DNA from 4 places in the Acidovorax sp. FG27 genome. Region 3 is predicted to be linked to each of the others. Evidence: predicted binding sites of a transcription regulator. Region 3 holds the regulator's gene; each other region holds the start of a gene.
What was found. The regulator sigma-54, encoded in region 3, starts transcription at its own class of promoters, with help from an activator protein. The targets are predictions, from matches to a motif close to TGGCANGNAANCTGCTTT.
Positions count from the first base shown of each region.

Region 1 (7,825 bases), on a different contig from region 3:
TGCAGGCGGGCGTGCCAGGTCATGCGGTGATTGCTATCGAATGAGGAGCGGGATGCGCATGATATACGGGCGCTGCAGCCTGTTCAGGCTGCAAGCGCCGGTGGGGCTCAGGCCTTCCAGGCCCCCACGTGCGAGGCCGAGGCCTCGTCGATCAGCGCCGGGCCGATGCATTCGATGGCGTGGGGCGAGGCGGCGAAGACGTCGCGGCAGGAGAGTTCGGCATCGCGCTGGTCCTGCCGCTCGCCGCGAAACGCCCGCAGCCGCTCGGCGTCGATGCCGTACACCACCCGGCCGATGTTGGCCCAGAAGATGGCGCCTGCGCACATCACGCAGGGCTCGCCCGACGAATACAGCGTGGCCTGGGCCAGCGTGTCGCGCCCGTGCGCCGGGCTGGCGAGCCGGATGGCCGAGGTCTCGGCATGGGCGGTGCAGTCGCCGGTCTCGCCGTTGGCGTTCCAGGCTTCGGCCAGCAGCGTGCCGTCGGCCGCCACGATGACGGCGCCGAACGGCCGGTTGCCGCGCGCGCGGGCCGTGTCGGCCAGGGCGATGGCCTGGCGCAGGTAGCGGCCGTCGGCATCGCCCAGCGGCACTTCCGCGGGCAGGGTGCAGTCTGCGGGCGCGTTCATGCGGACACCTTGCGGTCGGCCGCCGCGGGCAGGAAGTCGGCGTTGAAGATGCGTTCGGGCGCGGGCCGGGCGGGCAGGTTGAAGACGGTGGCGACCTCATCCACCTGGCGGGCCAGCACGGCGGGCTGCACGCCGCCCAGGCCGCTGGCCTCGGTCTCGGGCGTCAGCAGGTACTGGCGTGTGATGGCCCAGCGCTCGCGTTCCACGTCCAGGTTCAGGATGGGCTCGCGGGCCTTGACGGCGGCGAAGGCGGCCTCGGGGTTGGCGAGCGTCTCGCGCAGCGCCCGGTTGCTGGCACGCAGGAAGGCGCGGGCCGCCTCGGGCTTGTCCTGCAGCAGGCGGCCGGCCAGCAGCGCGTTGCCGTAGAGCTGCAGGCCGGCGCGGCCATAGTCGAGCACGGCCAGGTCCTTGCGCGGAATGCGCGCGAAGAGCGACACGGCGGAATCGTGGAAGTAGGTGGCGGCATCGACGTCGCCGCGCACCATGACGTTGTCGCGCGCGCTGAAGTCGGTGGTCACCCACTCGAAGAGGTCGGGGCCGGCCTTGAGCGAGCGCGCCACCATGGGCCAGCAGCGGCGGGTCGCTTCCACGGCGGCGGCGGCCACCTTCTTGCCTTTGAGCGACATGAAGTCCTCGGTGATGCCCCGGTCGCGCCGCCCGATGATGACGAAGGGAGCCCGGTTGTAGTACTGGTAGATGGCCTGCACGGGCGTGCCGGGGTTCTGCGCGTGGAATTCCGCCAGCGCGCTGAGGTCGCCCAGCCCCAGGTCGTAAGCGCCGCTGGCCACGCGGGTGATGGAGGCCACCGAGCCCGAGCCCACGTCGATGGAGACGTCCAGCCCTTCGTCCTTGTAGTAGCCCTTGGCCAGGGCCAGGAAGAAGGGCGAGGTCTGGCTGGTCACCCGGAAGTCGAGCGTGAACTTGATCGGCACCAGGCTGCGCTGGGCGTGCACGGCGGGCGCCAGGCCCAGGCCCGTGGCAGCGGCGGCGATGGTGGTGGAGAGGCCGGTGGAGAGGAAGTGGCGGCGTTGCATGGCGGAGGCTCCTCGCAAGGGGAGAAAGGTCAGTCGAATAACCGGCACGCAGCGGCGATGCCACCTGCGCTGTCGGTGCGAACTGAGCAATTTCCGGGCGCCGCCGGCTGTGGGATGGCCGGCCGCGCTGAACGCTTCTACTCGGCAGGGGCTGTTGCACGAAGCGTGCCGGCCCGGTGGCCACCAGCCTGCGCCGGCTTGGTGCAAGCGCCTTGGCCTGTGAATTGCATGCGCCCCTGGCAAGAGTAGAAGCGTTCAGTTCGGCTCCTGGGCATGGCGGCACCCGCCGCGGCCCGGGTCCGGCGGGTCATTGCTCTTGAAGCCGGTGCCAGCCAGCTGCGCGGGCCGCCGCTCCCTTTGTGGGGATGCGGCCCGCGCACGGCTGCTGCCATGTCCCTTCAAGAGTCCGTGGCGCCGCCAACGTCGTGTCGCCGTGCCGCACGCGCCACGGGTTCTTGTGGGTTTCCATCATCGCCAGAGGACCACCCCCATGACCGACCCGACGCTTGCCCCCACCCCCGTCTATGAACCCGCCAACGCCCAGGGCGTGATCGCCGAGCTGGAAAAGGAAGCCCGCATGGGCGGCCTGGGCCAGGAAACGCGAGCGCGCGAGGTGCGCTGCATCGACATCTCCGACTTCGAGGCGCGCAAGGAAGAGATCGCCGAGGCGCTCTGGAGCGCGTCGGTGGAGATCGGCTTCTTCCAGGTGTCCGGTCACGGCATTGCGCTGGACGACATCCGCGCCGCCTTCGAGCGGGCGGAGCGTTTCTTCGCCCTGCCCGCCGAGACCAAGGCGCAGTGGCCGCTGGCGCGCAACGCGGGCTGGGAGCACAAGGCGCAGATCCGCCCGTCCACCCGCACGCCGGACCAGAAGGAGTCCTACCAGGTCACGCGCCCGCGCATGGCCGGCCTGTGGCCGACCGAGCAGGAGCTGCCCGGGTTCCAGGAGGCCACGCTGCGGTTCGAGTCGCAGTGCTGGCATGTGGCGATGCGGCTGCTCTCGTGCTTCGCGTGGAAGCTCGGCTTCGCGCCCGACTTCTTCACCCGCGCACACGACCCCGCCGTGCCCGCCTACCAGAGCACGCTGCGCATGCTGCATTACTTCGCCGTCGATCCGGCGCTCAAGGACGAGCTGGGCCTGTGGCGCGCCGGAGCGCACACCGATTTCGACTGCCTCACGCTGCTCTTTCAGCGCGCCGGCCAGGGCGGGCTGCAGGTGCTGCCGGGCAAGGAGATGGAAGGCCGCGCCTGGACGCCGGTGGACCCGATCGAGGGCGTCATCACCTGCAACATCGGCGACATGCTCACCCGCTGGAGCGACGACGTGCTGCCCAGCAACTTCCACCGCGTGCGCAACCCGCTGCCGCACGAATACCAGGGTGCGCGCTACAGCCTGGCCTTCTTCGCGCAGGCGAATGAAGACGCGTTGATCGAAGGCCCGGCGAAAAAGCATCCGCCCATCACCGGCGCCGAGTACCTGCGCCAGCGCATCAGCGCCAATTTCTCCAACCGTTATTAGTCGAATCGGCCTCCGGCGCTTGATATATAAGCGCCTGTTGCTATTTATTCGATAGCAATCAGTGCGGCGCGGACAACCAGGGCCGCAGCCAGCCCAGGCCGTCGCGCGTGGCGTGCGGGGCTGCTCCGCGTGCCGGGCGGTACTCGCAGCCGATCCAGCCTTCGTAGCCCAGGCTGTCGAGCAGCCGGAACAGGTAGGGGTAGTTCACCTCGCCCACGTCCGGCTCGTGCCGTTCGGGCACGCCCGCGATCTGCACATGGCCCACGCAGCCGGTGGGCAGGTACTGGCGGATCTTCATCGCCAGGTCGCCCTCGACGATCTGGCAGTGGTAGAGGTCCATCTGCACCTGCACGTTGGCCGCGCCGGTCTCGGCCACCAGCGCATGGGCCTGGTCCTGCCGGTTCAGGTAAAAGCCCGGCATGTCGCGCCCGTTGATGGGCTCCAGCAGGATGCGGATGCCGTGCGGCGCGGCCTGCTCGGCCGCATGGCGCACGTTGGCGACGTAGGTGGCGCGCACTTCGGCCGGGTCCGCGCCCGGCGGCACCAGGCCCGCCATCACGTGGATGCGCGGGCATTGCAGGGCCTGGGCGTACTCGATGGCCTGGGCGATGCCGGCGCGGAATTCCGCCTCGCGTCCGGGCCGGCAGGCGATGCCGCGCTCGCCCGCCTCCCAGTCGCCGGGCGGGGCGTTGAACAGCACCTGCTGCAGGCCCAGCGTGCGCAGGCGCTGGGCCAGCACCTCGGCAGGCCAGGCGTAGGGGAACAGGTATTCGACGCCCTCGAAACCGTCGCGGGCGGCGGCGGCGAAGCGGTCGAGAAAGTCCACGTCGTTGTAGAGCAGGGACAGGTTGGCGGCGAAGCGGGGCATGGGGCGACAGCGTGAATGAAGCGCTCAATTTAAGCGAATCTCGTCACCGCTCCTGCATGCCGGGCTCGTCATCACCCAGCTTCGCACACGGCGCCAGCAAGGGGGAGGGGGCTACGGCTTTGCGGTAGCGTCGGCCGCCGATCTGCTTTCGCCCGCTTCACCGGCCATGCTCGGCCTTCGGACTGTCATCGCAGTCCGGCAGGCAGCTCCGACGGCTCCCGCACCGCCGTGCCGTTGCGCTCGGCGCGGAACTGCGCCGAGCGTTCATACGCCAGCTTGCGGGCGCGCATCACGTTGCCGAGGGGTTGGTGCGCCGCCAGTCCGCGCCACGGGCTGAAGAACAGGCCGTCTTCCGACACTGCGGCGATGGCCTCGCTCCAGGCGGCCTGGGGCGGCGCCACCAGCCGGGCGACGGTGACATAGGGGCTCTCGTCCTGCGGCCATTCCACCGAGGCGTCTTCCACGGGCATCTTCTCCAGGTCGGTGCACAGCTGCACGCGCAGGTCCCATTCGGCGCCGTGCGCCGCCATGAAGCGGACGACCTCCTCGCGCAGCCCGTTGGGCCGGTCGTCCAGATCCACCTTCTGGCCGGCAAGGGCCTGCAGCGCCGCCGATGCCGGCGCGAGCGACAGCTTGGCGATGTAGCCGCCGTGCCGCAGCGCGGCGCCAGTGAAGAAGGTGGCGCCCAGCACGTGCGTGGGCGCGTGGCCGCCGAGCGAGATCAGCTTGCCGCTCTGCCCGCCGAAGGCCTCGACCACCCGCTCCGCCACCTGCAGGGTGGCCGACAGCGCCTTCTTGGCGCCTTCGGCCACGTCGGTGGTCGCCGCCAGGGGCTTGAGGTTGCCGAGGAACTTCTTGGCGGTGGGCGCGGCGAAGACGGGGCTGTCGGCGAAAACGAAGTTCTGGGTGCTGTCGCCCTCCGAGCCGGGCAGGCGGGCGCCGGGCACGCCCAGGATCTTGAGCCCCAGGCCGCGCGGCAGCGACACCTTGTCGTCAAGCACGTCGCCGGGGTTGGTCGAGAACCGCATGATCGCGTCGTAGCTGCCGGGCTGGGCGAAGAGGCCCTGCGCGAGTGCCTCGGGCAGGCCGGGCAGCACCGTCAGCCGGGCGTGCAGCACGCCGTGGGCCTTGGCATGCACGCTGCGCCGGGCGTGGCCGCTGTTGTCGAAGGTCTTCTCGCGGATCTTGGCGAGGGTCTCATCCAGTTCCTCGATCACCTCGGGTTCGTCGGGCTCGCTGTGTTCGACGGCGGCGTGGAAGGGCACGGGCGATGGGCTGGCGGTGTCTGGGCGCATGGCGGCTCTCGGGCTGAAAAGGGAAGGGAGTCGAAGAAAGAGGAGTTGGCGGCGGCCGAGCGGTGGAGGACGGCTCAGCCGGCATGCACCCGGACCGGGATCGATTTGGCCGCGGGCACGTGGCTTTCGCGGGCATGGTGCTTCAGGGGCATCAGCGGGTTGAGCTCGGGGTAGTAGCCCGCCACCGAGCCGGGCGGCAGGTCGTAGGCGACCACCGTGAGCCCGCCCACCTCGCGGCGCACGTCGTCCTGCCGCCACTCGGTCCGCGCCGTCACCACCTCGCCCGCCCGCAGGCCCAGCCGGTCGATGTCCTGGGCATTCATGAGCAGCACGCGCCGGTTGCCCTCGATCCGACGGAAGCGGTCGTCCAGGCTGTAGATGGTGGTGTTGAACTGGTCGTCGCTGCGGAGGGTGAAAAGCCGCAGCACATCGCCCTCCACCGGGGTCGGCACCTCGTCCGGATCGGCGTCCATGCCCTGCGGGGTGGTGAACACGGCCTTGCCGCTGTCCGTCTCCCAGACCCGCTGGCGCGCCGCGTTGGGCCGCGCGAAGCCGCCGGGTGTGGCCAGACGTTCGTTGAAGTCGTGGAAGATCTTCGGGAACGTGTCGGCAATGGCGCGCCGCACGCGGGCATAGTCGTCCGTCCAGGCTTGCCAGGGCACGGTGCCTTCTGGCGGCAGAGTGGCCTGCGCGATGCCCGCGACGATGGCCAGCTCGGAACGGAGCGTGGCCGCCGCCGGTTCCGCCACGCCCCGCGAGGGGTGCATGACGCCGGTCGAATCCTCGGTGGACACTGTCTGCTCGCCACTGGCCTGCCGGTCGATCTCCACCCGGCCCAGGCAGGGCAGCAGATAGGCCACCTCGCCATGCATCACATGGCTGCGGTTGAGCTTGGTGGCGATCTGTACCGTGAGGCGCAGGCGCTGCCAGGCCGATTCGATCAGCGCGGTCTCGGGCACGGCGCGCACGAAGTTGCCGCCCAGGCCCAGGAAGGCGCGCACCGACCCGTCCAGCACACCCTGGCAGGCGCCCACGGTGTCCAGCCCCTTGTGGCGCGGCGGCTCGAACTGGAACTGGCGTGCCAGCTGGTCCAGCGGAGCGAGTTCTGGCTTTTCGGTGATGCCGACCGTGCGCTGGCCCTGCACGTTGGAATGGCCCCGCACCGGACACAGCCCCGCGCCGGGCGTGCCCACATTGCCGCGCAGCAGCAGCCAGTTGGCCAGCATCTGTACGTTGAGCACGCCTTCGCGGTGCTGCGTCAGGCCCATGCCGTAGACGCCGATCACGCGCTGCGCGCCCATGTAGGTCTGGGCGGCCTGCTCCAGGCTGGCGCGGGAGAGGCCCGATTCGCGCTCGATGTCGTCCCACGAAGCGCGCTGCATGGCCTGCGCCAGCTCGTCGTAGCCCTGCGTGTGCTGGGCCACGAAGGCCGCGTCGATGACGCGGGCGCCGCCCGTGGCGATGGCGGCGTCGTCGGCCTCGATCACGCATTTGCACAGCCCGGTCAGCGCCGCCACGTCGCCCCCCGGGCGCACCTGCAGGTACTGCGTGCTGATGCCCGTGCTGCCGGGCGTGAGCATTTCCACCGGCGACTGCGGGTTGCTGAAGGCCACCAGCCCGCTTTCGCGCAGCGGGTTGAAGGTGACGATGGGCACGCCGCGCTGGCGCGCCTCCTGCAGCGGGTGCAACATGCGCGGGCTGGAGACGCCGACGTTCTGGCCGAAGAAGAAGATCGCGTCGCAGTGCTCGAAGTCTTCCAGGTCCACCGTGCCGACGGGCGAGCCGATGGATTTCTTCAGGCCCACCGAGGTGCTCTCGTGGCACATGTTGGAGCTGTCGGGCAGGTTGTTGGTGCCGTAGAGCCGGGCGAACAGCTGCCAGAGGTAGGAGGTTTCCAGCGCAGCGCGGCCCGATGCGTAGAACACCACCGAATCCGGCTCCAGCGCGCGCAGTTCGCGGCCGATGCCCTCGAAGGCTTCTTCCCACGATATCTCGCGGTACCGGTCCAGGCAGGCGTCGTAGCGCAGCGGCACCGTGAGCCGGCCGGCGGCCTCCAGCGCGTGGTCGGACCATCCCGCCAGGTCGGCCAGCGTGTGCCGCTCGAAGAACTCGGCGCCCGCCCGCTTGCCGGTCAGCTCCCAGGTCGTGGCTTTGGCGCCGGATTCGCAGAACTCGGCCGCGTGCGGATGCGCGGGCTTGGCCCAGGCGCAGCTGGAACAGGTGAAGCCTTCGTGCTTGTTCTGCAGCGCCAGCGCCTTGACGACGGCGATGCCCGGCCGGTCGCGCAGCACGCTGCCCGCCACGGCCTTGATGGAACCCCAGCCGCCGGCGCTGGGCGGGTCGCTCTCGGCGGGGACGTGGACCGCGCCGTGGCCGTCCGTGGGCAGGCTATCGGCCATGGGACGCTTCCGGTGCGTCGCCGCGGTGGTGCATGGAATTCTCCTGAACGTCCTCGTGGGGACTGGTGAACGTTCAGGTTACCC
Region 1 is NZ_BAABVY010000002.1:458,964-466,788, reverse strand. Features, by position in the region: gene ABWV53_RS02630 (urease accessory protein UreD) at 1-23, opposite strand, end outside; gene ABWV53_RS02625 (nucleoside deaminase) at 108-626, opposite strand; gene ABWV53_RS02620 (ABC transporter substrate-binding protein) at 623-1,660, opposite strand; gene ABWV53_RS02615 (isopenicillin N synthase family dioxygenase) at 2,151-3,179, shown strand; gene otnI (2-oxo-tetronate isomerase) at 3,238-4,047, opposite strand; gene ABWV53_RS02605 (catalase family protein) at 4,233-5,342, opposite strand; gene ABWV53_RS02600 (FdhF/YdeP family oxidoreductase) at 5,417-7,741, opposite strand.
Region 1: ABWV53_RS02615 (isopenicillin N synthase family dioxygenase) is a predicted target of sigma-54. The motif match lies at 1,874-1,891, and genes of this name have one in related genera.

Region 2 (7,825 bases), on a different contig from region 3:
GCACCCACTGGTCGGGCGTGTTGCTGCGGGCGTAATGGGCGGCCAGCGCATCGTGCAGGTCCGAAGCCTTGGGCGCGCCGGGCAGCAGGTCCAGGTGCAGCGGCAGCTGCACCAGCATGCCCTGGCGGAAGTTGCCGACCGAGGGCGTGAAGATGGGCCGGCGGGCAAGGCCCGTGTACTTCATGATCTCGGGCAGGTGCTTGTGCGAAAGGCCCAGCGCATACAGCTCGAAAGGCGCTGCTTCGCCCTTCTCATAGGCCTCGATCATGGTGCGCCCGCCACCCGAATAGCCGCTGACCGAAGGCAGCGCCACCGGGTAATCCTTGGGCAGCAGGCCGGCATCGACCAGCGGCCGCACCAGCGCGATGGCGCCGGTGGCATAGCAGCCGGGGTTGGACACGCGCAGCGCGCCGCGCACGGCCTCGGCCTGGTCGGCCGACAGTTCGGGAAAGCCGTACACCCAGCCGGGCGCCGTGCGGTGCGCGGTGGAGGCGTCGATGATGCGGATGGTGCGGCCCGTCTCGGCGGTGATGGCATCGACCAGGGCCACGGTCTCGCGCGCGGCATCGTCGTGCAGGCACAGCACGACCAGGTCGACGCCGGCGATCAGCGCGCGCTTGGCGGCCGCATCCTTGCGCAGCTCGGGCGCGATGCTCACCAGCTCAATCTGCGGCATGGCCTGCAGGCGTTCGCGGATCTCCAGTCCCGTGGTGCCGGCTTCGCCATCGATAAACACTTTAGACATCAATCTGCTCCTGCAAAGAAAGCGGGCGGGCCGCCACGGACACGTAAGTTATATCCACATGGATGGTGCGTCGCAGCATGATACAGTCGTCGGTTGCCATGTCCTCGAGCCCGCGCCAGACATCCACATCTGATCATGGCAAACGGGTAACCACCATACTTTCCTGAGAGAGACCTCATGAAGATTCACGAATACCAAGGCAAGGAAATCTTGCGCAATTTTGGTGTGCCCGTTCCGCGCGGCATTCCCGCCTTCACGGTTCAGGAAGCCGTGGAAGCAGCCCAGAAGCTCGGCGGCCCCGTGTGGGTGGTCAAGGCCCAGATCCACGCCGGTGGCCGTGGCAAGGGCGGCGGCGTGAAGGTGGCCAAGAGCATCGACGATGTGAAGAAGCTCGCCGGCGACATCCTGGGCATGCAGCTCAAGACGCACCAGACCGGCCCCGAAGGCCAGAAGGTCCGCCGCCTCTACATCGAAGACGGCGCCGACATCAAGAACGAACTCTACGTCTCGCTGGTCACCGACCGCGCCACGCAGAAGGTCGCCCTGATCGCCTCCAGCGAAGGCGGCATGGACATCGAGGAAGTGGCCCACTCCACGCCCGAGAAGATCATCACCGAGATGATCGACCCCATCGCCGGCATCACCACCGAGCAGAGCAAGAAGGTCGCGGCCGCCATCGGCCTGACGGGTGCCTCCGTCGACCAGGCCGTGGACATCTTCGCGAAGATCTACAAGTGCTACATGGAGACCGACGCGTCGCTGGTGGAAATCAACCCGCTGAACTGCGACTCCAAGGGCAACCTGATGGCCCTGGACGCGAAGTTCAACTTCGACGCCAACGCGCTGTTCCGCCACCCTGAAATCGTGGCCTACCGCGACCTGGACGAAGAAGATCCGGCCGAAGTGGAAGCTTCCAAGTTCGACCTGGCCTACATCAGCCTGGACGGCAACATCGGCTGCCTGGTGAACGGCGCGGGCCTGGCCATGGCCACCATGGACACCATCAAGCTGTTCGGCGGCGAGCCGGCCAACTTCCTGGACGTGGGCGGCGGTGCCACCCCCGAGAAGGTCACCGAAGCCTTCAAGATCATGCTGAAGAACCCCAAGGTCGAAGGCATCCTGGTCAACATCTTCGGCGGCATCATGAAGTGCGACACCATCGCCACCGGCGTCATCACCGCCTGCAAGGCCGTGAACCTGAACGTGCCGCTGGTCGTGCGCATGAAGGGCACCAACGAAGAGCTGGGCAAGAAGATGCTGGCCGAATCGGGCCTTCCCATCATCGCCGCAGACACCATGGCCGAAGCCGCGACGAAGATCGTTGCTGCCGTTAAGTAATGACCTTTGGGGACGGATCTTCAGCTCCGTCCCCGACTGACTAGGACACGCATCATGTCGATCTACATCAACAAAGACACCAAGGTCATCACCCAAGGCATCACGGGCAAGACGGGCCAGTTCCACACTGAAAAGTGCCAGGAATACGCGAACGGCAAGAACTGCTTCGTGGCCGGCGTGAACCCGAAGAAGGCCGGCGAGTCGATCTTCAACATCCCGATCTACGCCTCCGTCAAGGAAGCCGCATCGCAAACCGGCGCCACCGTGTCGGTGATCTACGTGCCGCCCGCAGGCGCCGCCGCCGCCATCTGGGAAGCCGTCGAGGCCGACCTGGACATGGCCATCTGCATCACCGAAGGCATTCCTGTTCGCGACATGCTCGAAGTGCGCAACAAGATGAAGGCCAAGGAAGCCGCCGGCGGCAAGAAGACCCTGCTGCTGGGCCCCAACTGCCCCGGCCTGATCACGCCCGACGAAATCAAGATCGGCATCATGCCCGGTCACATCCACCGCAAGGGCCGCATCGGCGTCGTGTCCCGTTCGGGCACGCTGACGTACGAAGCCGTCGCCATGCTGACCGAAGTCGGCCTGGGCCAGTCGAGCGCCGTGGGCATCGGTGGCGACCCCATCAACGGCCTGAAGCACATCGACGTGATGAAGGCGTTCAATGACGACCCGGACACCGACGCCGTCATCATGATCGGCGAAATCGGTGGCCCGGACGAAGCCGAAGCCGCCCAATGGTGCAAGGCCAACATGAAGAAGCCGATCGTCGGCTTCATCGCTGGCGTGACGGCCCCTCCCGGCAAGCGCATGGGCCACGCCGGCGCGCTGATCTCCGGTGGCGCCGACACGGCCGATGCCAAGCTGGCCATCATGGAAGAGTCCGGCTTCATCATCACGCGCAACCCGTCGGAACTGGGCAAGCTGCTCAAGGCCCAGCTGAAGTAATGCGCCTGCGCCGGCCTGCCGGCCGGTGCACGGTGTGAACGAGGCCCCGGACGGGCCCGTGGCGTGGAGCGTGGCTGGCTACGCAAAACTACGCACGACCCGGCCCGTCGGCCTTGGCTACACTGTCCGCTCCCATAAGAGAAGCGCCCGAAACGCATGTTTCGGGCGCTTCTTGCATTCATAACAGTGGAGCAATCGCCATGGAATTCATTCATTCCGCCGACTTCTGGATCGGCCTGGTCAAGATCGTCTGGATCAACATCATCCTCTCGGGCGACAACGCCGTCGTCATCGCCCTGGCGGCCCGCTCGCTGCCGCCGCACCAGCAAAAGAAAGCCATCGCCTGGGGTTCGGGCGCCGCGGTGTTCCTGCGCATCGTGCTGACCGTGGTCGCGGCCAAGCTGCTCGAACTCTCCTTCCTGCAGATCATCGGCGGCTGCCTGCTGCTCTGGATCGGCTTCCAGCTGCTGACCGACAACGACGACGGCGAGGGTGAAGCCAAGCCGAACGGCGGACTGATGGCCGCCGTGCGCACCATCCTCATCGCCGACCTGGTGATGAGCCTGGACAACGTCATCGCGGTGGCCGCTGCGGCGCAGGGCAACATGGTGCTGCTGATCCTGGGCCTGGCCATCAGCATCCCGTTGGTCATCTTCGGCAGCACGCTGATGATCAAGCTGATGGAGCGCTTCCCCGTCATCGTCCTGCTGGGCGCGGGCCTGATCGGCTGGGTGGGCGGCGAGACCATCGCCAACGACGCCGCGCTGCATGGCTACGCCATGGCCCACCCCTGGCTGCACTACGTCGCTGCCGCGCTGGGCGCGCTGCTGGTGGTCGGTGGCGGCAAGTGGATGCAGGCCCGGGCGCACCGGCGCACGTCGGCTGCGGCCTGACAGGGGGCGAAAGAGCCGGCCGTGCCCGCTCGCGCCGCAGCAATTCAGTCTTGTTGCGGTGCGGGTGCCTGCCATGGCCTGGGCAACGGCTGTGCCTGGCGCCCTGCCTGGCGCGGAGGCTTCGCTCCGTCCCTCTGACTGGCGGCGCGGCTTTTTTCTCCGCCAGGGCTTGGCGGTCGCCGAGTTTCCGGCTCTGCGCCGAAGGGCGATGCAGGTCGGTTTTAGCCATGGGGGGCTGCTTGCGCATACCCCCCTCGTCTATGATGCGTGCGCGACCCAACAAGGCACGATATGGCGGATTTCCACAACTTTTCAGCGGCACCGAAGCGGTCCACCCCCCTTGCTCCCTCTTCCATCTCCCGGTCGCCGTCGACGGGTATCGCAGCCTGCCTGACCCGCGTGCTCCCGTGGCCGCGTTGCGCATGAAGCCTTCCGCCGCCCCGGTACGCCTGGACTATGCGTTCTGCGCCCTGTCGGACCGTGGCCGGGTGCGCGGCAACAACGAAGACGCCGTGGCCGTGCTGGAAGATCTGCGCATCGCTGTGCTGGCGGACGGCATGGGCGGCTACAACGCGGGCGAAGTGGCCAGCAGCATGGCCATCGAGGCCATCGGCTCCGACATGTCGCGCTGGTTGCGCGAAGCCGGCACGGGCGTGGCCGGTGCGGACATCCGCCGGGCGCTGGAAACCGCCGTCACCAATGCCAACTACGCCATCCTGAGCGCGGCCCTGGCCCATTCCGAATACACCGGCATGGGCACCACGCTGGTGGTGGGCGTGTTCCAGAACGACCGGCTCATCCTGGGCCACATCGGCGACTCACGTTGCTACCGGTGGCGCGGCGGCACCCTCCAGCAGATCACCCGGGACCATTCCTGGCTGCAGGAACAGATCGATGCCGGCCTGCTGTCGCCCGAAGAGGCGGCCGCCTCGGGCTATCGCAATCTCGTCACCCGGGCGCTGGGGGTGGACGCCACCGTGCAGGTCGAGATCAACGAATTCCCCGTGGAGGCCCAGGACCTGTTCCTCTTCTGCTCGGACGGCCTGACCGACATGGTGGACGACGCCACCGTGGCCCAGGTGCTGAGCATGCCGATTGCTTTACCCCTCAAGGCCTCGCGATTGATCGAGCTGGCCAACGAGCTGGGTGGACGGGACAACATCACCGTGCTGCTGGCGCAGAGCCTTGCCGCGCCTGGCGCAGTGGCCAGGAGCCGTGGACTCATGGCCCGCCTTTTCGGCACCGGCGGGCCCGGCGAATGACCTGCGCACCCCGACGCGATCCACCTTCCGACAACGCCCCTCACAACGACAGAACAAACAGGAGTAGTGGCCCATGCCCAAAATGATCGTCTCCATCGACGGCGTGGTGATCAAGGAAGTCCCGCTCACCAAGGACCGCACCACGGTTGGCCGCCGGCCCTACAACGACGTGGTGATCGACAACCTGGCGATCAGCGGTGAGCATGCCGTGCTGCACATGCCCGTGCCCGGCGGCGCGGTCGAAATCGAAGACCTGCAAAGCACCAACGGTACCTACGTCAACGGCCAGCCCATCCAGCGCCTGCACCTGCGCAACGGCGACGTGGTCGACCTGGGCAAGTACAAGATCCGCTTCGTCCATGAAGCAGAGCCCGCGGACAACTTCGAGCGCACGATGGTGTTCCGGCCCGGCATGGCCCCGCCGCGGCCCGAGCTCTCCCGCACCGCGCCTCTCTCCGGCGCCATGCCGCTCAGTGCCACACCCGCACCCACCGCTTCCATCCGCGTGCTGACGGGCCCCGCCGCCGGCCGCGAAGTCGTGCTGACCAAGGTGGTCACCACCATCGGCAAGCCGGGCGTCGCAGTGGCGTCGATCAACAAGCGCCACCACGAATTCGTGCTGGTCCATATCGAGGGCGACAGCAAGGCGCGGGTCAATGGAGTGGGTACGCAGGCGGAAGCCACCACGTTGAAGGCAGGTGACCGGATCGAGTTGGCAGGGACGGAGATGGAATTCTTGTTAGGTTGAAGGCTAGATCTGCCGGATGTGACAGCTTGGTCTTACAAATTTGTCATCTCACGCATTGTCCCGACTACTATGTAACTGTTTGTTGACATTTGCGAGCGTTTGCAGCCGGTGGCCGACGTCGGAGCAGCTGGCACGCAACCTGCTGAACATAGGCCGAACCTGAAGAATCCTTCGGCAGGTTTCTTTTGAAATTGACTCTTTGGAGAATCTTATGAAACGCAATCTGCAAAAGGGTTTTACCCTGATCGAATTGATGATCGTCGTGGCGATCATTGGTATTTTGGCTGCTGTGGCACTGCCTGCTTATCAGGATTACACGATTCGTGCGCGTGTCTCTGAAGGGATGGTCGGTGCAACTACTGCCAAACTCAATGTTGCCGATGTGATGGCGAAGGGTGCGACGGTCGCCGATGCTGCTGGCTATGGTGCCGGTTTCTTCGCGCCTACTGCTTCAGATAACGTCATTGGCCCAAACACCCAGACTGCTAACGCAACCACAACTGTGGCTACTGCGATCCGGATCGCACCTGTGACTGGGGACATCACCATTCCTTACACTGCGCGCGTCCAACCTGCGGCCACCAACCTTCTCACGTTGGTGCCCTACACCGGGCCTGCCGCTACCCCCGTTCGTCTGCCTGACGGAACCGCTGCTTTCACTCCTCCCCAAGACGCTATCAAGTGGAAGTGCCGTGCAGCTGGCGCTACGTCGCCCTTCGGCATCACGCCAACAACGGCTCCTACCTTGCCTGTTCGTTTGGCACCTGCCGAATGCCGTTGAGCTTTGTTAATTAAAAAAAGGCGCTTCAGGCGCCTTTTTTTTGCTTTGTGAGTTGCTGTTATGTTATTTTTCTGGAAAACGATATCAGCTCGCATTCGTTACAGTTGGAGATGGGGCGCCGCACATTTAATAATAAGTGGCTTGCTGGTGGGCTTGGTGGCGACGTTGATTTATCTTGATTGGTATCCAATGCCGTGGGCAAGGATGCTTAACGTTACTAAAATAGTGTGGGTGCTCGCATTTGTGGATCTACTTTGCGGACCATTTCTAACGTTGGTTCTAGTCAGTCCCAAAAAGCAAAAAAAGACGTTGATTATTGATCTTGCACTTGTCGGACTGATTCAATTTGCGAGTTTGGTTTATGGCGTTTGGGTTATTTATAGCGCTCGGCCTGTGGCTGTGGTTTTTGAGGTAGATCGATTGGTGCTAATTACAGCTAATCAATTGCCGGTTAATTTTTCGACTAGCAATTTCAAGCCAGATAATATCGCTCGGCTAGCAGATCTTCCAGTATTCGACATTCGTAAGCCTGCAAATCAAAAAGAATATTTGGACAGTCTTAATTTGTCTCTCCAGGGATTGCCAACATCCTTGCGACCGGGGTGGTGGCAAAGCTTTGATGAGAGATCAAAAAGTGAACTTGTTGCCAAACTTAAGCCGCTGGACAAGTTAGGGGTCAAGGATGAACAGCACCGACGCGAAATCAGTAAAATAGTAAAGAAACAACCGGTAAAATCAGAGTTTTTTTATATCCCATTGGTTTCGGAAAAAAATCTCGATTGGATAGCAATTACTAGGTCAGACGGCGAGATTGTTGATTATGCACCGGTGGACGGATTTTAGTCTTGCAAACCTTTGTGGATAAAGTCTGTCTTGCCGCCGTATTTTTCTAAAATGTACACTGAAGTTATGGACATATCTCTATCTACAGCTTTGCACATATCGTAGACGGTTAGTAATGCGACTTGTACGGCGGTCAGCGCTTCCATTTCTACACCTGTCATGCCGACGGTTTCGACGCGAGCACGACATTGAATTGCACATATTCCTTCCGAGTGAATGTCAAATTCCAGCGTAATTCTTGTCAAGGACAAAGGATGACACAAA
Region 2 is NZ_BAABVY010000008.1:357,293-365,117, forward strand. Features, by position in the region: gene argC (N-acetyl-gamma-glutamyl-phosphate reductase) at 1-745, opposite strand, end outside; gene sucC (ADP-forming succinate--CoA ligase subunit beta) at 923-2,083, shown strand; gene sucD (succinate--CoA ligase subunit alpha) at 2,138-3,034, shown strand; gene ABWV53_RS06745 (TerC family protein) at 3,235-3,927, shown strand; gene ABWV53_RS06750 (Stp1/IreP family PP2C-type Ser/Thr phosphatase) at 4,350-5,189, shown strand; gene ABWV53_RS06755 (FHA domain-containing protein) at 5,263-5,937, shown strand; gene ABWV53_RS06760 (pilin) at 6,149-6,718, shown strand; gene ABWV53_RS06765 (hypothetical protein) at 6,779-7,561, shown strand; gene moaC (cyclic pyranopterin monophosphate synthase MoaC) at 7,558-7,825, opposite strand, start outside.
Region 2: ABWV53_RS06760 (pilin) is a predicted target of sigma-54. The motif match lies at 6,066-6,083, and genes of this name have one in related genera.

Region 3 (7,825 bases):
GCGGGCGCACAGTCCGCGCCACCTGCCGACGAAACTTTGCGGCCCCCGGCTGCTCACAACCTTCTGATCGACCAAGGAGTGAAATCTTCATGAAACGCCGCGAGTTCTCCCTGTCCGCCGCCACGGCCCTGGCCGCTTCCGCCGCCACGCTGCCGCTGGCCACGCCCGCCTTCGCGCAGGCCCGCCAGTTCAAGGAAGGCAAGGACTACACCAAGCTCGCCAAGCCCGCACCCGTCGATGCGCCCGCCGGCAAGGTCGAGGTGATCGAGTTCTTCTGGTACAGCTGCCCGCACTGCAATGCCTTCGAGCCCGCGCTCGAGGCCTGGATCAAGGCGGCCCCCAAGGACCTGCTGATCCGCCGCATCCCGGTGGCGTTCAACGCCAGCTTCGTGCCCCAGCAGAAGCTCTACTTCGCGCTCGAGAACATGGGCAAGCTGCCCGAGGTGCACGCCAAGGTGTTCCGCGCCGTGCACGTCGAGCGCCTGCCGCTCAACAAGGACGAGCTGATCTTCGACTGGATCGGCAAGCAGGGCGTGGACGTCGCCAAGTTCAAGGAAACCTACAACTCCTTCGGCGTCTCCAGCCAGGTGCGCAAGGCCTCCCAGCTGCAGGAGGCCTATGGCGTGGAAGGCGTGCCCTCGATGGGCGTGGCCGGCCGCTACTACACCGACGGCACCATGGCTGGCAACATGCAGAGCGTGCTGCAGGTGGTGGACTACCTGGCGGGCGTGGCGCGCAAGGGCTGATAGGCCGCGGCCGGGCGGGCGGCAGGCCCGGCCGCCCCCGTGCTCCATGCGGCCTTACCGGCCATCGGCGCGCCCCCGGGCGCGCTTTTTCATGGGCGCCTGCGAGCCGTCGTCCCCATGCGGCGCACCATCATCATTGCTATTATTTCAATAGCTACTGGCGCTTATCGGATAAGCGCTGGAGGCTGTTTTGACAGGGAATCTGGCCGCTTCGTGCGCCATGCCGGGCCGGCGCGTGGGGTCGTATGCCGCGCGGTCGGGTGGCGGCGCGTGCATGATGCGGGTCGGCCGAAGGGCCCTTCCCGCCACCAGCGCCGCCCCACCCGCGAACGGTCGGTAAACGGTCGGTACAATGTCTGCAAGATTCGTGCCCTATGAGAAACAGACTCCTCCCGCTGATTGTGCTCTCCGCGCTGGCCCTGGCCTCGTGGGGCGCCCGTGCCGAAAAGGCCGACCGCAACAAGCCCATGAACATCGAGGCCGACGCACTGCGCCACGATGAACTGCAGCAGACCAGCGTCTTCACCGGCCGCGTGGTGCTGACCAAGGGCACCATGGTGCTGCGCGGCGCCCGGCTGGACGTGCGGCAGGACCCCGACGGCTTCCAGTACGGCGTCGTGACCGCCGAGCCCGGCAAGCGCGCCTTCTTCCGCCAGAAGCGCGACACCGTGGCCGGCGCGCCCGACGAATTCGTCGAAGGCGAGGGCCAGACGATCGAATACGACGGCCGCGCAGAGACCGTCAAGCTCATCGGCCGGGCCGAACTGCGCCGCTACCGCGAAGCCACGCTGACCGACGAGATGGCGGGCGCCGTGATCTTCTACAACAGCGTGAGCGACGTGCTGACCGTGGACGGCCAGCGCACCGCGCCGAACGGCACGGCATCCGGCACCCCCGGCGGCCGCGTGCGCGCCGTGCTGGCGCCCAAGGAGCCGGCGGCCGGCGCCGCGCGGCCCACGGCCCCGGCTCCGGCTCCGGCGGCATCGCCCGCACCGGCGCTGCGGCCCAGCACCGATCTCGGCAACGGCGGCGCCAGCAAGTGAGCGAGTCCCTTTCCACCCCGTCCGCCGCTGCGTCCGCCGCCCCGGCGAGCCCGCCGACTGGCGGCAGCCGACTGCAGGCGCTGCACCTGCAGAAGTCCTACGGCAGCCGCAAGGTCGTCAAGGACGTGTCGCTCACCGTGCAAAAGGGCGAGGTCGTCGGCCTGCTGGGCCCCAACGGCGCGGGCAAGACCACGTCGTTCTACATGATCGTCGGGCTGGTGCGCAGCGACGGCGGCGACATCCTCATCGACGGCCAGTCCGTGGCCAACATGCCGATCCACCGCCGCTCGCGGCTGGGGCTGTCGTACCTGCCGCAGGAGGCGTCCATCTTCCGCAAGCTGAACGTGGAAGAGAACGTGCGCGCCGTGCTCGAGCTGCAAAAAGGCGAAGACGGCAAGCCGCTGCCCCGCGCCGAGATCGAGGAGCGCCTGACGGCGCTGCTGCAGGAGCTGCGCGTGGAGCACCTGCGCGCCTCGCCCGCGCTGGCCCTCTCCGGTGGCGAGCGCCGCCGGGTCGAGATCGCCCGCGCCCTCGCCACGCAGCCGCGCTTCATCCTGCTGGACGAGCCCTTCGCCGGCATCGACCCCATCGCCGTGATCGAGATCCAGCGCATCATCGGCTTCCTGAAGGAGCGCGGCATCGGCGTGCTCATCACCGACCACAACGTGCGCGAGACCCTGGGCATCTGCGACCACGCCTTCATCATCAGCGACGGCAACGTGCTGGCGCAGGGAACGCCCTCCGACATCGTGGACAACGCCGAAGTACGCCGGGTGTACCTCGGCGAGCACTTCAGGATGTGAGCATGGCCCCCACGCTTCCCGATTCTCGTGGTTCGCTGCCCCCCAGGGGGGCGCTCGCACCTTGGGGCGGCCCGGCGGTGCTCGAGCGATGAAGCCCGGCCTTTCCCTGCGCGTCTCGCAGCACCTGGCGCTCACGCCCCAGCTGCAGCAGTCGATCCGGCTGTTGCAGCTGTCGACGCTGGAGCTGTCGCAGGAGGTCGAGCAGATGCTCGACGAGAACCCGTTCCTGGAGCGCACGCTCGAAGAGGCGCCGCGCGAGGAGTTCGGGCTGGCGCAGGCCGACACGCCCGTGGCCGACGACGACCGCCACGCCGATGAATCGCTCTACGGCGCGGCGCCCGGCGCGGCGGCCAGCGGCACCGAGGGCGCGGGCGATTCCGACGCGCCGGCCCCGGCCGACGCGGGGGCCGATGCGGCGGGCGCGGCCGAAGCGCCCGACTGGGAGGGCGACGGCACGGTGGATTTCTCCGCCGACGACAGCGAGTGGGGTGGCGACGCGCCGGCGCGCAACCGCACCGGCGAAGGCGACGGCGAGACCGACGCCACCGAACTGGCGCGCAGCCACCAGTCGCTCACCGACTTCCTGCACCGCCAGGCGCTGTCGCTGCGGCTCTCCGCCGTGGACACCGCCGCCCTGCGCTTCTTGATCGAGTCGCTCAACGACGACGGCTACCTGGAAGATCCGCTCGAATCGCTGGCCGCCAGCCTGGCCGGGCCCGACGACGCCGAGCAGATCGAGGAGCTGGTGCACCGCTTCACCGTGGCGCTGCGCCTGCTGCAGAGCCTGGAGCCCACCGGCGTGGGCGCCCGCGGGCTGGCCGAATGCCTGACGCTGCAGCTGCGCGCCCTGGCGGCCGACAAGGAGGCCGATGCCGACGTGCTGCAGACCGCGCTGCGCATCTGCCGGCAGCCGCTGGAGATGCTGGCCAAGCGCGACGTGCGCCGGCTGACGCAGACCTGCGGCGGCGGCAACGAGGAATGCACGCGGGCCGCCATGGCGCTGATCGCACGGCTGGAGCCGCGCCCCGGCCGGCGCTTCGCCAACGTGGAGCGCAACATCGTCGTGCCCGACGTCATCGTCAGGAAGACCGGGCGCGGCGCGCAGCAGAATTTCAGCGTGCAGCTCAACCCCGACGTGATGCCGCGCCTGCGGGTGCACGACGTCTACGCCGGCGCCCTGCGCGGCAACCGGGGCGGCGAAGGCCACCAGGCGCTGCAGCAGCGGCTGCAGGAGGCGCGCTGGTTCATCAAGAACATCCAGCAGCGCTTCGACACCATCCTGCGCGTGTCGCGGGCCATCGTCGACCGGCAGCGCAACTTCTTCGTGCACGGCGAGCTGGCCATGCGCCCGCTGGTGCTGCGCGACATCGCCGACGAACTGGGCCTGCACGAATCCACCATCAGCCGCGTGACCACCGCCAAGTACATGGCCACGCCGCAGGGCACCTACGAGCTGAAGTATTTCTTCGGCTCGGGCCTGGGCACCGAAACGGGCGGCAATGCTTCCAGCACGGCGGTACGCGCGCTCATCAAGCAGTTCGTGTCGGCCGAGAACCCGGCCAAGCCGCTGTCGGACAGCCAGATCGCCGCCATGCTGAAGGAGCAGGGCATCGAATGCGCCCGCCGCACGGTGGCCAAGTACCGCGAGGCGCTCAAGATCGCGCCGGCCAACCTGCGCAAGGCCTTGTGACCCCCCCTTGCGGAGCCGGACGCGTCAGCCGCCCAGCAGCTGCGGATTCATGCGCCAGAGCGTGAAATTCAACGCCGCCGCGAAGCTGATCCAGGCGAGGTACGGCACCAGCAGCGCACCCGCCAGGGGCCGCAGCCGCCAGAAGGCGACCAGCGTCACGGCCACGGCGAGCCACAGCGCGGCGATGTCGAGCAGCGCCCAGCCGCCCTGATGCCACTGGAAGAAGAGCCAGCTCCAGAGCGCGTTCAGCACCAGCTGCACGCCAAAGAGCGCCAGCGCCCGGCGGCGCAAGGGGCTGGCCGGCTGGCGCCACGCCAGCCAGGCGGCCACGCCCATCATGGCGAATAGCGCCGTCCACACCGGCCCGAACACCGAGGGCGGCGGCGCCCAGCCGGGCTGCGCCAGCTGGCCGTAGAACTGCGGCGCCTGCACCGAGGCGATGCTGCCGATGCCGGCGGTGAGAAATGCCAGGGCCAGCCAGCCGATCAGCCCGAGCCAGAGGCGCGCCGGGGAACGCGTGGGAGCGGGGGCGACGGCGGTGGAGGCCGTGGGCGCCGACCCATCGCGCAGGGGATGGGGCGCACGCGAGGAGTGGGTGGCAGGGTGGGTGTGCTTGGTCATCCCGCGATGATCTTGCAAGGGCTCGCCCGGCGGCGCTGCCGCACGCGGCGGCGGCTGTCAGACGGCGCCCCGAGTGTGCGGCCCTCTGCGAAGGTTGCCCAGGATATGCTATTGAATTAATAGCAAGATATCCTTGCGGGATGGGCGCGGGAGGCCTAAAAGATCCTCAATCCTCCATTTCGAGGCACGGCCGCAGGTCGCAGGTCCCTGGTCGTCCGCAGCGCAGGGTGTCGCCATCGGCCGCTCAGCGGCCCGTCATCGCCCGGGTAGCGCACGCTGTGTGGCTGCACCGTGTCGGCTCGCCGCCGGCAGCGCGGCCGCCCCCGCCAGGGCGGCGGCTTCCAGCTTGAAGCCCGCAACCGCGTCGGCCAGTTGCGCGGCCTGCTGCTGCAGCGACTGGGCGGCGGCGGTGGCTTCTTCCACCAGCGCGGCGTTCTGCTGCGTGGCCTGGTCCATCTGGCTCACGGCGCCGCCGATCTCGGCGATGCCGGTGCTCTGCTCCTGGCTGGCGTTGCTGATCTCCGCCACGATGGCGGTGACGCGGCGCACGCTGTCCACCACCTTGTCCATGGTGGCGCCGGCGTCCTGCACCAACCGGCTGCCGGCGGCCACCTGCGCCACCGAATCGTCGATCAGCGCCTTGATCTCCTTGGCGGCGGTGGCGCTGCGCTGGGCCAGCGTGCGCACTTCCGACGCCACCACGGCGAAGCCCCGGCCCTGCTCGCCGGCGCGGGCCGCTTCCACCGCCGCGTTCAGCGCCAGGATGTTGGTCTGGAAGGCGATGCCGTCGATCACGCCGATGATGTCGGCGATCTTGCGCGACGAGGCCTCGATGCCGCCCATGGTCTGCACCACCTGGCCCACTACGGCGCCGCCGTGCGTGGCGACGTCGGAGGCGCCCGTCGCCAGCTGATTGGCCTGGCGCGCGTTCTCGGCGTTCTGCTGCACGGTGGCAGTGAGCTGCTCCATCGCCGCCGCCGTCTCTTCCAGCGAGCTGGCCTGCTGCTCGGTGCGCGCCGACAGATCCTGGTTGCCGCTGGCGATCTCGCTGGTCGACAGGCGCACCGATTCGGACGAGGCACGGATCTGCACCAGCACCGCCGCGATCTTGTCCACGAAGCGGTTGAAGGCGCTGGCGATCTGCGTGAGTTCGTCGCTGCCGTGGGTGGACAGGCGCCGCGTCAGGTCGCCGTCGCCCGAGGCGATGTCTTCCAGCGCGTCGCGCACCAGCCCCAGGCGGCGCAGCTGGTGGCTGACGGCGGCGGTGACCAGCACGACGGCGGCCAGCACGCTCAGCAGCGTGATGACGACGGCCACCTTCAGCAGCGCGGTGACGGACTGCGTGGCCTCGGCGCGGTCGATGGCGATGGCCAGCGTCCAGGGCGTGCCCTGCACCTTGGCGGCATAGAGCAGTTGGTCGGCCCCATCCACCTGCACGTCCGCCCGGCCGCCCGATTCGGCCAGGCGCTGGATCACCGGGGCGTCCAGCGTGTTGGCGATGGCCGAGACGGGCTTGAGCGCCAGTTCCGGCCTGGCATGGGCGAGGATCTTGCCTTCGCCGTCCAGCAGCACCGCGAAGCTCTTGGGAAAGGGCCGGATGGCGCCGACGATGCGGTTCACCGAGTCGAGGAACATGTCGCTGGCCACCACGGCGGTGACCTGGCCGGCCACCTGGACCGGCTCCACGAAGCTGATGGTGAGCTTGCCGGACACGTCCACATAGGCCGGCGTCACCGCCGGGCCGCCCGCCTGCACCGCCTGCCGGTACCAGGGGCGCGCCGTGCCGTCATAGCCGTCGGGCAGCGGCGTGAGCGAGACGCTGCGCTTGTCCGCATAGGTGAAATAGGCCGCGTCGAAGGCGCCGGCCTGCTCCGCCGCTTTGAGGAAGGGCAGCGGATCGGCCTGGTCCACCGCCACCTTCAGCGAGCCGGTGATGCGCTGCTTGTCCTTGACCCACTCGGCCACCTCGCCGGCGCGGTCGCGGGTCAACTGGCCGATGCGGCCGTCCAGGTCGGCCATCGTGTCCCGGCGCACCACGTAGAACGTGGCCAGCGCCAGCGCCAGCAGCGAAAAGACGGTGATGGCGATGCAGATGCCGATGAGGCGCGCGCGCAGGCTTTGGAACATGACGGGGGCTTTGCAAAAAGATACAAATAGGTGATCCATTCTGACGGCTGTTTGATCCATATCAAAGCGGTGCGCCCCTGCATGCGGCAGGTGTGTGCCCCGCCCGCCACGAAGCGCCGGGTGCGCCGGCCCAAGGCCGGGGCGAGGGCGCGGCGCGGGCGGACAACCCGCAGCGCTTATCCTTGGCACCTTCCTTATGAACCATTTGCAACTCTTCCTGCCCTGCGCCGCCGGCGTCGAGGGCTACCTGGCCGACGAGGTCCACGCCATCACGGGCCTGACCGGCCACGACCTGCTGGTCGGGCGCGGCGGCGTGCTGGCACGCGCCGCCTGGCGCGACGCCCTGCGCCTGAACCTGCACAGCCGCCTCGCGCAACGCGTGCTGGTGCAGCTGGCCCACCGCAACTACCGCAACGAAAACGACCTCTACGGCCTGGCGAGCGAGGTGGCCTGGGAGATCTGGTTCACCACGCGCCAGAGCTTCAAGATCGACGTCACCGCCCAGCACAGCCCGCTCACTAGCCTGAACTTCGCGGCGCTGAAGGTGAAGGACGCGGTGGCCGACCGCTTCCGCCACAAGAGCGGCGCGCGGCCCGACGTCAACACGCAGTGGCCCGACGTGCGCATCCACCTGCACCTGACCACCGACGAGGCCACGCTCTACATCGACACCTCGGGCGAGGCGCTCTTCAAGCGCGGCTGGCGCGAGGACAAGGGCGATGCGCCGCTGAAGGAAACGCTGGCCGCCGCGATGATCGCCGCCAGCGGCTGGGACCCGCTGGGCGACGCGCCCGT
Region 3 is NZ_BAABVY010000004.1:1,364-9,188, forward strand. Features, by position in the region: gene ABWV53_RS02985 (thiol:disulfide interchange protein DsbA/DsbL) at 90-746, shown strand; gene lptA (lipopolysaccharide transport periplasmic protein LptA) at 1,121-1,789, shown strand; gene lptB (LPS export ABC transporter ATP-binding protein) at 1,861-2,592, shown strand; gene ABWV53_RS03000 (RNA polymerase factor sigma-54) at 2,681-4,282, shown strand; gene ABWV53_RS03005 (TspO/MBR family protein) at 4,307-4,903, opposite strand; gene ABWV53_RS03010 (methyl-accepting chemotaxis protein) at 5,159-7,030, opposite strand; gene ABWV53_RS03015 (THUMP domain-containing class I SAM-dependent RNA methyltransferase) at 7,227-7,825, shown strand, end outside.

Region 4 (7,825 bases), on a different contig from region 3:
GAACAGGACAGTGAAACGACTTCGCGCCGATGATAGTGCGGGTTCCCGTGTGAAAGTAGGTCATCGTCAGGCTCTTACAGCCCAATCCGCCCCGTGCACCGCAAGTGCTCGGGGCGGTTTGCTTTGGGAGGACGGAAAAAACACCCAAGGCTCTTTGAGCAATCAATCGAAGGCGACGCTTCCATGCAATTGCAGGACATTTTGTATTCCCAGGGTTTTGGCACTCGCCGGGTGTGTGCGGGTCTGGTCCAGCAAGGGTATGTGGAAGTGCGGCCTGATGGTGCGGCGTCCTTCAGCCTGGAGAAGGATGCTGCTGCGTTATGTGATGAAGAGGGTTTGACACTCAGAGTGCAGGGTGTCGAGTGGCCATACCAAGCCAAAGCCTATGTGGTGTTGCACAAGCCCGCTGGCACCGAGTGCTCGCAAAAGCCTTCCACCTATCCCAGCATCTACACCCTGCTGCCGGCACCCCTTCGCCAGCGTCCCAGCAAGACTGCGGTAGTGGGGGTGCAGGCAGTGGGCCGCCTCGATCAGGATACGACGGGCCTGCTGCTGCTGAGCGATGATGGGCAGTTCATCCACCGGATGAGCTCGCCGAAAAAGCATGTTCCCAAGGTGTACGAGGTGACGACCAAACACCCACTGGACGCCCAGCAAATCGACCGGCTTTTGGCGGGGGTGGTGCTCGATGACGATCCCAAGCCCGTGAAAGCCGCAGAATGTGACCAAAAGGGCGACAGGCTCTTGGCGCTGACTTTGACGGAGGGCAAGTACCACCAGGTCAAACGCATGCTCGCAGCGGTGGGCAATCGCGTGGAAAGCCTGCACCGTTCGCGCATCGGTGGATTGGCGCTGCCCCCTGATCTCCTGCCGGGCCAGTGGCGCTGGCTCGGGGCGGACGAGCTGGCCTTGCTCCGCTAGGGCGGGCAGCAACGAACCACCGTTTCGAGCCCCCAGGAACTTCGGCACAGATTTCGAACCTGTCGTGGGGACACTTGGTTTTCGCTTCTAATGCGTGCTTTTCCACCGAGGTGCGAGAACCTGGTGGGGTGAACAAATCCGTTCTGGAAAGTCTTACGTGAAATCTCTGCTGTGTGGGCGCTGGTGGGTGGCGCTGATGTTGGGGTGTGTGTTGTCCGGTGCCCATGCGGCCGATCCTGCGCCCCCCGTCTTCGTGCTGAATTCGCTGGAAGCAGATATCAGCGTCATCGACCCGACGACATGGACAGAAACCTCGCGCATCCCGACTGGCAAGGAGCCGCACCACATGTACCTGACCCCCGACGAGAAATCGCTCGTGGTGGCCAACGCGTTGGGCGATTCGCTGACCTTCATCGACCCGAAGACTGCCCAGGTGCAACGTACGGTGCGGGGAATCGTCGACCCCTACCATCTGCGCTTCTCGCCCGACATGAAATGGCTGGTGACGGCGGCCAACCGGCTCAACCACGTGGACTTCTATCGCTGGGATGGCAAGGACTTGACGCTTGCCAAACGGGTGTCCACCGCCAAGACCCCGAGCCACCTCTGGATCGACAGTCAGAGCCGCACCGTGTATTCGACCATGCAGGACAGCGATGAGCTGGTCGCCATCGACATGGCGACACAGCAGATCAAATGGCGGATCAAGACGGGCCCGATGCCTGCGGACGTGTACGGTAGCCCGGATGACAAGCACATCTTCATCGGCCTTACCGGCGGAGACAGCGTGGAGGTGTTTGATGTGTCCGGCCCCGAACCCCGTGCCATCCAGCGCATCAAGACCGGCGCGGGCGCTCACGCATTCCGTGCGGCGGGTGACCGCCGCCACCTCTTCGTCAGCAACCGCGTCGCCAACACCATCAGCAAGATCGACATGTTGAACCGCCAGGTCGTGGATGTGTATCCGGCGCCCGGCGGGCCTGACTGCATGGACGTATCGCCCGACGGCCGCTGGATCTATGTGAGCGCGCGCTGGGCTCGCAAGATGCTGGTCATCGACACGCAGGAGCGCAAGGTCGTGCGATCGGTGAACGTGGGCAAGTCGCCCCATGGCGTGTGGACCCTGCGCCATGCAGGGCGCTGATCGGCCGCGACGATGCGATCGTTGCCCCGCCTGCGTTGGCCCAGCAGCTGGTTTGCTCCTGTATTAATAGCGCTGAGCGCTTTATCCACTAGCGCCAACGCCGAAAAGTCTTGTGAAAAACCACTGTATCTGACGCTGGACACGGGCCACATGGGCGTGGCGGATCTGGTGGCGGACGTCCTGAAGCGGCAGCATGTCGTGGTCACGTTCTTCGCCGCCAATGAAAGAACCCAGGTCGGAGACGGCAGCCTCGGAAGTCATTGGGCTCCGTGGTGGAAGGCGCGCGCCGCGGAAGGCCACGAATTTGCCTCGCACACATTCGACCATGCCTATTGGCGCGGCGATGCGGGCAAGCCCTCGGCACCGGCTTTCCGCATTCGTCCCTCCGCCGGTCCCCGCGAAGGGCAGGAATTCGTGATGACCGCGCCGGAATACTGCGAAGAGATCGGCCGCGCGGCGCGGCGCCTGCAGCAGATCACCGGCAAGGCGCCCCTGCCGTTTTTCCGTGCGCCGGGCGGCAAGACTTCACCGCAGTTGCTGGCATCCGCGCGCAGCTGTGGCTATGCCCATGTCGGGTGGTCGCCTTCCGGATTTCTCGGCGATGAGCTTTCGAGCGACAAGGTCAGCAATGCCGCGCTTTTGCAGCAGGCGTTGCGCAACGTGCGCTCCGGCGACATCCTGCTGGCCCACCTGGGCATCTGGTCGCGCAAGGACCCCTGGGCGCCGGCCGTGCTGGAGCCGCTGATCGTCGGGTTGAAGGATCGGGGTTTTTGCTTCAAGACCTTGCGTGACCACCCCGACTACCGCGACTGGATCCAGCGCAGGCCCTGAGCGGCCGCGCACCATTCACGGGTGATGAACGCATCTTCGTTGGACGACTGACCATGGACTTTCTGGGCAATGGCTTCGACATGGCGCAGCAGTGGCTGTTCGAGACCGTCGTGCAGCCGCTGATGTTCGCCTTCGGCCTGGCCAATCTGCTGGAGGACGGCTACGACGCCACCGGCTGGCTTCTCGTCGGGTTGCTGCAGTTGCTGGTCATGCTGGCGGTGATCGCGCCGCTGCAACGCTGGAGGCCCGCCGAACCCGTCACGGACCGGGCCGCCATCCGGGTGGATGTGATCTACACGCTCATCCATCGGCTCGGGCTGTTCCGCCTCGCACTGTTCTTCGCGTTCACACCCCTGTGGGACGCCTTGTGGAGCGGGTTGCGCATGCACGGCGTCAGCACGTTCCACCTCGACAACCTCTGGCCGGGCGTGACCGATCTCCCGCTGGTCAGCCTGCTCATCTACCTGGTGGTGTTCGACGCGCTCGAATATTGGATCCACCGGGGCCAGCACCACTTCGAATGGTGGTGGAAACTGCATTCGCTGCACCACTCGCAACGGCAGATGACGATGTGGAGCGACAACCGCAACCACCTGCTCGACGATGTGATCCACGACGTCGTCATCGTCACCGTGGCTCAGCTGATCGGCGTGGCGCCGGGCCAGTTCGTCGCCATCGTGGCGATCACGCAGTTGAGCGAGAACTTCCACCATGCGAACGTGCGCGTGTGGTTCGGCCGCGTGGGCGAGCGGCTGTGGGTGAGCCCGCGTTTCCATCGGCTGCACCACGCGATCGGCATAGGGCACGAGTCGCACCCCGCAGAGGCACCCGGGGAGCGAGACGCTGCCCGGTCGCTTGCCGGCCCCGGCGGGCCGCAAGCCCCCAAGCCCGTGCTGGGTGGGCACAATTTCGGCGTGCTCCTGCCCTGGTGGGACATGCTCTTTCGCACCGCCAACTTCGAGCTCAGATACGACCCCACCGGTGTGCGCGACCAGGTGGAGCCCGGGCCAACCGGCCAGGTGCGCGACTACGGGCGCGGATTCTGGTCGCAGCAGTGGCGCGGATTGCTGCGTCTGTGCGGGCGAGCCTGAAAGGGGCCATCCGCGCTGGCGCTATGCTTGGACCATGAGATTTTTGTTCGACTCCTTCTGGCGCGCAGCCGTGTACTGCCTGCGTCCGCGGGTCATGGCGCTGTCGCTGCTGCCGTTGCTCCTGATCGGACTGATCGCCTGGGCTGCGGGCTACCTGTGGTGGACCCCAGCCGTCGCCAGCGTCCAGCAATCGCTGCAAAGTTCCGACTGGCTGGGATTGCTGTGGGGCTGGCTGCGCCAATTCGGCGTGAGCGATGCGGCCGGAGCGCTGGCGCCCTTGCTGGTCGTCGTGGCCGCGACGCCGGTCATCGTGCTGCTCGCCGTGCTGGCGGTGGCCGTGCTCATGACGCCCGCCCTGGTCCGGCTGGTCGCCGAGCGCCGGTTCCCCTCGCTCGAGCGCAAGCGGGGTGGGTCCTTCATCGCAAGCCTGGCCTGGTCGCTGGGCTCCACGCTGGCCGCGCTGCTGGCCTTGTTGATCTCGGTGCCGCTGTGGCTGGTGCCGCCACTGGTGCTGGTATTGCCGCCCCTGATCTGGGGTTGGCTCACCTACCGCGTGATGACGTTCGACGCCTTGGCCGAACACGCCAGCAAGGAAGAGCGGCTCACGCTGGTGAGCCGTCATCGGCTGCAGCTGTTGGGCATGGGCGTGCTGTGCGGCTACCTCGGCGCGGCACCTGGCATCGTCTGGGCGTCGGGCGTGGTGTTCGCGGCAGCCTTCATCGTGCTCGTGCCGGTCGCCATCTGGATCTACACGCTGGTGTTCGCCTTCTCGTCCCTCTGGTTCACCCACTACGCGCTCGCCGCGCTAGAGCAATTGCGCCGTGAACGCGGAGAATTCGCCGCGGGCGCAGCGGATGTTCCGCCGGTCGTTCCGTCACCGTCTTCTGCAGTCCGCATCACAGCCGATGCGCCGGCGCCGCAGGCCCCAGCTTCCTCCTCTGACGCACCATGATTCCTTCCTTCGGCCTCATCATCGTGGGCGACGAAATCCTGTCGGGCAAGCGCGCCGACAAGCACCTTCCCAAGGTCATCGAGCTGCTCGGCGCGCGTGGCCTGGCGCTGTCGTATGCCGACTATGTGGGTGACGATCCAGCGCGCATCACCGCGACACTGCAGCGCGCCTTCGCGTCTTCAGACATCGTGTTCTCTTGCGGCGGCATCGGCGCCACGCCCGATGACCACACCCGCCAATGCGCCGCCCGCGCACTGGGTCAGCCGCTGCTGCTCCACCCGCAGGCCGAGCAGCTCATCCGCGAGCGCATGCAGGACGTCGCGCGGGAGCAGGGCGTTCCCTACGAACCTGACCGCGCCGACAACGTCCACCGCCTGAACATGGGCGTGTTCCCCGCAGGCGCTGCCATCATCCCCAACCCCTACAACAAGATCCCGGGCTTTTCATGCCGCGGGGAGGGCGGGGCGCAAGTGCATTTCGTGCCGGGCTTTCCGGTCATGGCGTGGCCCATGGTCGAATGGGTGCTGGAGCATCACTGCAGCCAGTGGTTCAACCAGCAACCGCAGACCGAACATTCCGTGGTCGTCTATGGTTCGATGGAGGCCAGCCTGACTCCGCTAATGGAGCGCATCGAGCAGGCTCACGCACCGATCCGCGTCTTCAGCCTTCCGAGCGTGGACCATCCCGTACATGGCCGGCACATCGAATTGGGTGTGAAAGGGCCGGCGCCGCTGGTGCCCTCAGCCTGGGCTATGCTGGTGAATGAGCTGCACCTTGTTGGTGCAGTACTTGGCCCTGAGTTGGTGCGAAACACCTGATATGTGAACGAAGTGTGAATGACGCACCATTTCGGATTCGCATGTGCGAAGTCGGCAGCGACAGCCGCCGTGCTCCGCCTTAGTGCATGGCGGCGTGCTCTTGGCACGCAACCTGCTTTTAACCCGTCGTTTTTAACAAGCGCTTAAATCCTGGAGATCCTGATGGCCAAGACCGTTGCAGACGTGATGAAGCTGGTGAAGGAAAACGAAGTCAAGTTCGTCGACTTCCGCTTCACCGACACCCGTGGCAAGGAACAGCACGTGACCGTGCCTGTCTCCCACTTCGACGAAGACAAGTTCACGTCGGGCCACGCCTTCGACGGCTCGTCCGTGGCGGGCTGGAAGGGTATCGAAGCGTCGGACATGCAACTCATGCCCGACCCGAACACGGCCAACATCGACCCGTTCTTCGAAGAGACGACCCTGTTCCTGCAGTGCGACGTGATCGAGCCGGGCGACGGCAAGGCCTACGACCGCGATCCTCGCTCCATCGCCAAGCGCGCTGAAGCCTATCTGAAGGCCTCCGGCCTGGGCGACACGGCCTTCTTCGGTCCGGAACCCGAATTCTTCATCTTCGACGGCGTGCGCTGGTCCAACGAACCCGGCAAGGTCATGTTCGAGATCGAAGAGTACGAAGCCCCCTGGAACACCGGCGCCAAGCTCGAAGGCGGCAACCGCGGTCACCGTCCCACGGTCAAGGGCGGCTACTTCCCCGTGCCCCCGGTCGACAGCACGCAAGACATGCGCGCAGAGATGTCCCTGATCCTCGAATCCCTGGGCATCCCGGTCGAAGTGTTCCACCACGAAGTGGCGGGCGCTGGCCAGAACGAGATCGGCACCAAGTTCAGCACGCTGGTCGAGCGCGCCGACTGGACGCAGGTCCTGAAGTACGTGGTCTGGAACGTGGCCAATGCCTACGGCAAGACCGCCACCTTCATGCCCAAGCCCTACGCTGGCGACAACGGCTCCGGCATGCATGTGCATCAGTCCATCTGGAAGGACGGCAAGAACCTGTTCGCCGGCGACGGCTATGCAGGCCTCTCCGATTTCGCCCTGTACTACATTGGCGGCATCATCAAGCACGCCCGTGCCCTGAACGCCATCACGAACCCCGGCACGAACAGCTACAAGCGTCTGGTGCCCGGCTTCGAAGCTCCCGTGAAGCTGGCCTACTCGGCCCGCAACCGCTCGGCATCCATCCGCATCCCCTACGTCGCCAACCCCAAGGGCCGCCGCATCGAGGCGCGCTTCCCCGACCCATCGGCCAACCCCTACCTGTGCTTCTCCGCACTGATGATGGCCGGCCTGGACGGCGTGGAAAACAAGATCCATCCGGGCGAAGCCGCCACGAAGGACCTCTACCACCTGCCACCCGAGGAAGACAAGCTGGTGCCGACCGTGTGCCACAGCCTCGACCAGGCGCTGGAGTACCTGGACAAGGACCGCGGCTTCCTGACCAAGGGCGGCGTGTTCTCCGATTCCATGCTGGACGCCTACATCGACCTGAAGATGAGCGAAGTCACGCGCTTCCGCATGGCTCCCCACCCGGTCGAATACGACATGTACTACTCGCTGTAATCCAGCGATGCCGAAGCGGCGCCGCTCAGCCGGCGTGCGCTCGGACCACCACAAGGCGGCGCAAGCCGCCTTTTTCATTGGTGGCAGAGGAACTTGGCCGTGCCGCAAGGGCCTGAAGGGTCAACCCGCCGCGAACCGATCGCGTTGGGCGGGAAGAATTGGCGCTGCCGGGCGATTGGGGGATACTCCCCGCAGCCCGGCATGCGCCTTTTGCATGCCATGTGAGGAACCCATGAAAAAGACATTGATCGCGCTGTGGACGCTGTGCGCCTGCCTGCCGGCGGCCTGGTCGCAAGACCGCATCTACCGCTGCGGCAACGAGTACACCAACAACGCGACGCAAGCCAAGGAGCGAGGCTGCAAGGTGGTGGAAGGCGGCAACGTCACGGTGCTGCAGAGCCAGCGGCCTGCCGCCGCTCCCTCGTCCGGTGGTAGTGGTGGTGGCGGAAGCAGCGCATCGTCCGGCGGTTCCGCGTCCGCGCCGGCCAAC
Region 4 is NZ_BAABVY010000009.1:881,185-889,009, reverse strand. Features, by position in the region: rRNA gene rrf (5S ribosomal RNA) at 1-72, shown strand, start outside; gene ABWV53_RS10985 (16S rRNA pseudouridine(516) synthase) at 184-921, shown strand; gene ABWV53_RS10980 (YVTN family beta-propeller repeat protein) at 1,118-2,065, shown strand; gene ABWV53_RS10975 (polysaccharide deacetylase family protein) at 2,078-2,896, shown strand; gene ABWV53_RS10970 (sterol desaturase family protein) at 2,950-3,987, shown strand; gene ABWV53_RS10965 (EI24 domain-containing protein) at 4,022-4,939, shown strand; gene ABWV53_RS10960 (competence/damage-inducible protein A) at 4,936-5,757, shown strand; gene glnA (type I glutamate--ammonia ligase) at 5,920-7,335, shown strand; gene ABWV53_RS10950 (hypothetical protein) at 7,568-7,825, shown strand, end outside.
Region 4: glnA (type I glutamate--ammonia ligase) is a predicted target of sigma-54. The motif match lies at 5,859-5,876, and genes of this name have one in related genera.